DNA from 2 places in the Micromonospora sp. NPDC023814 genome. Region 2 is predicted to be linked to the other one. Evidence: riboswitches for the same ligand, from Rfam matches in the RefSeq annotation. Region 2 holds a riboswitch; the other holds the start of a gene.
The links. A riboswitch is a leader RNA that binds a small molecule or an ion and turns the genes downstream of it on or off. The one in region 2 is predicted to bind S-adenosylmethionine.
Positions count from the first base shown of each region.

Region 1: it holds a riboswitch for S-adenosylmethionine, as region 2 does, so the genes downstream of both, AB0G14_RS24790 (ABC transporter substrate-binding protein) here and thrC (threonine synthase) in region 2, are expected to answer to the same signal.

Region 1 is NZ_JBFAAF010000053.1:26,576-29,976, forward strand. It holds gene AB0G14_RS24785 (amino acid ABC transporter permease) at 1-567, opposite strand, end outside; gene AB0G14_RS24790 (ABC transporter substrate-binding protein) at 609-1,463, opposite strand; SAM riboswitch class IV at 1,731-1,842, opposite strand; gene AB0G14_RS24795 (hypothetical protein) at 2,041-2,733, opposite strand; gene AB0G14_RS24800 (S8 family peptidase) at 2,970-3,401, opposite strand, start outside.
Region 2 is NZ_JBFAAF010000016.1:41,281-44,681, reverse strand. It holds gene AB0G14_RS11590 (LysR substrate-binding domain-containing protein) at 1-65, shown strand, start outside; gene thrC (threonine synthase) at 93-1,379, opposite strand; SAM riboswitch class I at 1,390-1,525, opposite strand; gene AB0G14_RS11580 (hypothetical protein) at 1,891-2,559, shown strand; gene AB0G14_RS11575 (ABC transporter permease subunit) at 2,721-3,401, opposite strand, start outside.

The sequences.
Region 1 (3,401 bases), on a different contig from region 2:
GAACAGCTCCCGCTGGCTGGCCAGCAGGCCGAGGAAGTAGACCAGGCTCGAGTCCTTGATCAGCGCGATCAGCTGGTTCACCCAGGCCGGCAGCACCCGGCGGATGCCCTGCGGCACGATCACCAGGCGCATCGCCTCGCCCCAGGACAGGCCCAGCGCCCGGGCCCCCTCCAACTGGGCGGCCTCCACCGACTGGATGCCGGAGCGGAAGATCTCGCCGATGTAGGCCGCCGCGATCAGCGACAGCGCCAGGATGCCCAGGGGATACGGGTTGGGGCCCCACACCTCCATGCCCAGCGGCGCCAGACCGACGCCGATGAGCAGGATGGTCGCCGCGGCCGGCAGGCCGCGGAACACGTCGGTGTAGACCCGCGCCGGCCAGCGCAACCATCGGGTACGCGAGATGCCGGCGACGGCCAGCCCCATGCCCAGCACCGAGCCGAGCAGGGCGGCGGAGATCGCGAGGATCAGCGTGTTGGGCAGCCCGACCGTCAGCATCTCGGGCAGCGCCTCGCGCATGGAGTCCCAGTCGAAGAAGGTCTCCCACAGGGTGCTCAACGGATCCATCGTGTTCTCCTACCGTCCCGCTCGCTCGTCGTCCGTAGGTGTCAGGAGGCGGCCGAGGCCGACGGCACCGGGACGGTGCCGCTGCCCGGCTTGAAGTCGGCGGGGATCGGGCGGCCCGGGTAGTACTGGGCCTGCAGGCGGCTCCACGTGCCGTCGGCGATCACCTCGTCGAGGCCCTTGTTCAGCGCCTCGCGCAGCTTGTCGTTGCCCTTGGCGAACGCGTACGCCGTCGGGGCCGGGCTGAGCAGCTTCCCCGCCACCTTGATCTTGCCGTTGCTGTCGGCGGCCGACTTGTCGCCGATCTCGGCGGGGGCGATCCAGGCGTCGGCGGTGCCGGCCTTGAGCTGGTTGATCGCGCCGTTGTAGTCGGGCACCCGGACCGGGTCGAGACCCTCGCCGGTGGCGTAGTCGTCCTGGACGGTGCCCTGCACGACCACGACCCGCTTGCCGGCGAGCTGGTCGAAACCGGTGATCGACGAATTGGCCGGCACGTCGAGCCCGAAGTGGCCGAAATCGTAGCCGTTGCCGAAGTCGACGGTCTTCTTGCGGGCCTCGGTGATGGTGATCGAGGAGCTTCCGACGTCGAACTTGCGGTTGTTGACCTGCGAGAGCAGCGCGGAGAAGTCCGTCCCGACGAACTCGACCTTCAGGCCGACCCTCGCGGCGACCGCGGTGAGCAGGTCGTTGTCGAAGCCGGTGAACTTGCCGTCCTTGAGGTAGACGTTCGGCGGGGCGTCCGTGAGCGTGCCGGTGCGCAGCACACCCGGCTGGAGCAGGTTGTACGGGTTGTCGGTCGCCTCGGTCGCGTCGTCGCCGCAGGCGGTCAGGGCGGTGGCGGCGAGGACGGCAGCGACGCCGAGGGCGGCGGCGCGGGTGAGGGCGGGAAGGAATCGCACAGGTGTCTCCGAAAGGGGTCTCCGACGGCGGGCACGGGCGTGCGTCGCCGGCGGTGCGCCCGGTGGGCGTACCGCTGGGGTGGTCCTGGGAAGGGGGTCTGGTGCGTGGCTAGCGCGGGTCGCCGGGGCGACACGAGGCGCTGCAGACCCGCATCATGTCGACGTGGCGGCGCCGGGTCAACGGCGGCGTCGGGGCCGCGGCGGGGACCGTCGGTACGCAGATGCGGAAGGACATGGCTCTCCTCGGTCGTTGCTGACCTGGGAACCAGGCCACGCTTGCACCGAAGCTGCTCCGGTGCCTGGTCTTCACCCGGGGCACCCCTGCGCGGACGAGGGTTGCCGGCCAGCGAGCCGGGGCTTGACGCTGGCGCTCATGACCTGCCGACGAGGCTAGCAGCCCCCCGTGGTGGTGCGTCCAGCCGCTATGACCACCCTCACGTGGTGCCGCCCGGCGCGAACGGAGACGATGCCGGGCCAGGCGGCGACCGGCGGCGAACCGAGGCCGACCCCGACGCCCAGCCCGGTGGCGAACCCACGCCGAACCCGGGGCCGAACCGGCGGGCTCGGTCCCGGGCGGTCACTCCTCGATCGCGCCGCCCACGCGCCGCAGGTGCTGCCGGAAGGTGTGGCCGGGGTCCGTGGCGCGGTGGGCGAGGTAGTCGGCGAACCCGGTCTGCTCGCGCAGCGTCTCGCCGGCGCGGATGCGCTGCGCCTGGACCCGCTCGACGCCCCGGATCCGCTGCGCCGCCGCCAACACCTCCCCGGCGTTCGCGGCGGGGACGAAGAGCACCCCGTCGTCGTCGGCGATGACAAGATCGTCGGCACTCACCAGGTGCGGCCCGATCCGGGCGCTGGCGAGCGTCTCCGGCTCCCGCTCGTCGAGGCGGTCCGGGCCCACCGGCAGGCTGCCGTAGCTGAACACGGGCAGGCCGATCTCCACCAGCTCGGGCGTGTCCCGGTGCAGGCCCCACACCACGACGCCGGCGACGCCGGCCGCGGCCCCCTCCAGCACCGCCAGGTCGCCGACGCACGCCTCGTCCGTCCGGCCGCCGTTGTCGATCACCAGCACGTCCCCAGGGGCCGCGCCCGCGTACGCCTCCAGGAACACGTCGACGCTGCCGTGGTGGCGCACCGGCAGCACCCGCCCGGCGAGGCGGTGGCCGGGGACGACCGCCCGGATCCCGGCCGGCGCCGCGCGCGGCGGCACGCCCAGCCGTACGCAGGCGTCGGCGATCAGCGGCGTGGACAGGTCGGCGAAACGCTCCGGCATGAGGTCCTCCCGGCGGTGTCCGAGGCGTCGACGGTCATCGTAGGAAGGCTGGCCCGCGCGGCGACCAGGTCCAATCCGGACCCGTTGGCCCGGCTGACGAGGACCCTGACCGGAAGGGCGAGCCCTCGGCACCGGCGAAGGCCACGCCGGGTGCGGGTCGGCAACGGATGTCGGGGCCCCGACTGGAGCTTCAGCCGGGGCCCCGGTGTGGGGGTGCGCTGGTGACGCCGTTGCCGCTAGAGCGTCAGCGTCCAGGTGTTGAGGTAGCCGGTGTCGCCGGAGGCGGCGTCCTGCACCCGCAGCTTCCAGGTGCCGTTACGGGCCTCGGAGGAGAGGTTGACGGTGTAGGTCTGGTTGATGTTGTCGGTCGAGCCGCCGCTGCGGTTGTGCAGGGTGTAGGCGGTGCCGTCGGGGGCGACGAGGCTGACGACGAGGTCACCGATGTAGGTGTGGACGATGTTCACGGCGACGGTGCTGGTGGCGGAGGCGTTGCCGGAGCAGCCGCTGATGGTGATCGAGCTTTCCACCGTGGTGTTGTCGCCGATGCTGACGTCGGTGCCGTTCGTGCCGGTGCAGTCCGGGGGCGTCCCGCCGACCAGGTTGAGCGTCCAGGTGTTGAGGTAGCCGGTGTCGCCGGAGGCGGCGTCCTGCACCCGCAGCTTCCAGGT
Region 2 (3,401 bases):
ACCGGGTGGCCGGCGTGGGGGCGAGTCGCGCGACCGGTGCCGGGGCGGGCCGGGCCGGCGGCTGAGCCGCGAGCGGTCACCGGCCTCGGACCTCAGCCGAGGAGGCCGGCGTCGCGGGCGGCGCGCAGCGAGGGCCTGATCCGGTGGGTGGGGCCGGCCTGGGCGGCGATCGCGTCGAGGGTCTTGAGCCCCTCGCCGGTGTTGAAGACGACGGTCTCCGCGGTCGGGTCGAGCCGGCCGGACTCGACCAGCTTGCGCAGCACCGCCACCGTCACCCCGCCGGCGGTCTCGGCGAACACGCCGGTGGTGCGGGCCAGCAGCCGGATGCCAGCGCGGATCTCGTCGTCGTCGACGTACTCCATCCAGCCCCCGGTGCGGCGCACCGCCTCCAACGCGTAGAGGCCGGCGGCCGGGTCGCCGATGTTCAGCGACTTGGCGATGCCCGTCGGCTTGACCGGGGTGATCGTGTCGGTGTCGGCGTGCAGGGCGGCGGCGATCGGGTTGCAGCCGGCCGACTGGGCGCCGAAGACTTTCCAGCCGCCGGCCGGCGGCTCGACCAGCCCGATCTCGACCAGCTCGGCGAACGCCTTGTCGATCTTGGTGAGCAGCTCCCCGGAGGCCATCGGGATGACCACCTGGGCCGGGATCCGCCAGCCGAGCTGCTCGGCCACCTCGTAGCCGAGCGTCTTCGACCCCTCGGCGTAGTAGGGGCGGACGTTGACGTTGACGAACGCGGTGTCCTCGAACTCGTCCGTCTCCACCAGCTCGCCGCAGAGCCGGTTCACGTCGTCGTACGAGCCGTCGACGGCGACCAGTTCGCCGCCGTAGACGGCGGTCGTGACGACCTTGCCCTGCTCCAGGTCGCCGGGGATGAAGACCACCGACGGCGCCCCGGCCCGGGCGGCGTGCGCGGCGACCGAGTTGGCCAGGTTGCCGGTGGAGGCGCAGGCGTAGCGGCTGAAGCCGAGCGCCCGGGCGGCGGTCAACGCGACCGAGACCACCCGGTCCTTGAACGAGTGGGTCGGGTTGCCGCTGTCGTCCTTGACCCAGAGCGGGGCGGTGATGCCCAGCTCGGCCGCGAGGTGCGGGGCGGCGACCAGCGGGGTGAAGCCCGGGTCGAGGGTGACCCTGGTCGCCGGGTCCTGGCCGGCGGGCAGCAGCGCCGCGTACCGCCAGATGTTCTGCGGGCCGGCCTCGATCTGCTCCCGGGTGACCGTCGCCAGCGCGGCGGCGTCGTAGTCGACCTCCAGCGGGCCGAAACACTCGTAGCAGGCGTGCTGGGCGGCGAGCGGGTAGCGGGCCGAACAGGCGCGGCAGACCAGGGCGCGGGCGGGGCTGGCGGTGGTGTCGATGCCGGAGACGGCGAACGTCGACGTCATGTCGAGGGTCCTCTCATCTTTCCCCGCATCGCACCCTGCGGCGGGGACGGAATTGGCACCTGCCCCGCCGGTCGCTCTGCGGTGAGCGCGCGGGGTGGTTGCCGGGGCGTCGTCGGGCCGTATCCCTCAGCCCCTCTGGATGAGGTATGCAGTTGTGCCGCCGAGTCTACGGGCAACAGCCTGCCCTGCCGAGCGGGGTTCCCACGCTGTGAGCGGCCCCGCTACCGGGTCACCCACGGCGACCGGGTCGGCGACCGCCACCGGGTCGGGTGAGCGCCGCGCCCGAGCGTGCGTCGGGCACGTCGGCACCACGCCTCCACGAGGCCCGTCGAGCGCCTCCACGGGACCTGTCGAGCTGCCCCGTCCGTGGGACCACCCGGGCACCCGCACCGGGGCCCGGCGCCGGCGACGGAGGTGACCGCTACCGCTGGCGCTCGCGGACGTGACCCGCGGCCGGGCTGGCGTCGACCCGTTACGGTGCGGGGGCTCATCGACGGAAAGGGATCGCACGATGCGTCGCAAGCTCGTCCCGGTGGTGGCGCTCTCCATGGCCTGCCTGCTGGTCGTCACCTCCGCCTGCTCCACGGGCAGCCGGAAGAAGCGCAACCGGTCCTCCGACCGGCCGGCCGGCGCCTCGACGAAGAAGGACCTCGACATCGACGAGGCGACGACCCGGGCGACTCCGACCCCCCGCCGCACGCCCCGGCCGGCCGACCAGCTCACCTGCGCGGAGCTGCGCGACGCCGAGGTGGGGAGCAGGAAGGTCCGCTACAACGGGTACGCCGACCCGATCCCCCTCGCCGGCGGCCGCTGGTCGGGCGAGGACGGCGCGACCGTCGAGCTGCAGAAGCCCTGCGCGATCGGCGACCTCGACGGTGACGGGGCGGCCGACGCGGTCGGCGCGGTCATGCTCAACGGCGGCGGCAGCGGCAGCTTCTTCACCCTCGCCGTCTGGCGCAACGTCGACGGCGACCCGGCCTACCAGGCGCAGACCGACCTCGGCGACCGCACCCCGGTGTCGAGCGTCAGCGTGCGCGACGGCAGGGCGACGGTGGTCTACCTGACCCGGACGCCGGACAGCGCGATGGCCGAGCTGAACATCCGGCGCACCGCCGTCTACCAGCTCAGGGGCACGTCACTGACCGAGCTGAGCCACACCGACGCCCCGTACCGCCCCTGACGCCCCCGCCGCTGGCCCCCGCGGCCGGTCGCACAGACGGGGCAGGTCGACAGCGGCGATCCCGGTGCAGGTGGTCAACGGGGCCGCAGGAATCACCTCGGGCTTCGACGACCCACCCCGGCCGCTGACCCTGCAACCCGGCGAGCGGGTCGGTGCCGCTGCTATGAGACGACGTCCTTGCGGGTGAACCGCCAGAAGGCGAGGCCCCAGAACAGCGTCGTGTAGCTGATCGCCGAGATGGCGCCGCGTACCACGTCGTCGGTCTGCACCGGCGTCGACAGCAGCCCCAGCCAGGCGGTGCTGTAGTGAGTCGGCAGGAACGCGCGCAGCGCGCCGAGCGCGGTGATCTGGTCGAGGATGCTGGAGAGGATCCACAGCAGCACCGCGCCGCCGACCGCGCCGAGCGCCGCGTCCGTCACCACCGACAGCAGGAACGCCAGGCCGGCCACCACCAGGAGTACGACCGCCAGGTAGCCGAGCACCCCCAGCAGCCGCAGCAGCCCCTCCCCCGGTTCGAGCTGGGCGGCGACGGTGCTGCGCAGCGGCTCCCAGCCGTAGCGCAGCGTGCCGATCAGCAGGGCGGTGCCGGCGAGCAGCAGCAGCGCCAGGGCCGAGTAGGCGAGCGCGACGAGCAGCTTCACCGTCAGCAGGCGGGCCCGGGGCACCGGTATCGCCAGCAGGTAGCGCAGGCTGCCCCAGCTCGCCTCGCTGGCCACCGTGTCCCCGAAGAACAGCGCCACCACCACGACCAGCAGGAACGACGCCGAGACGAAGATGGTGAACAGGGTGAAGTTCAGCCCGCCCGAGGTGGCGAACTCGACCAGGCTGCCGAACTCCCCACG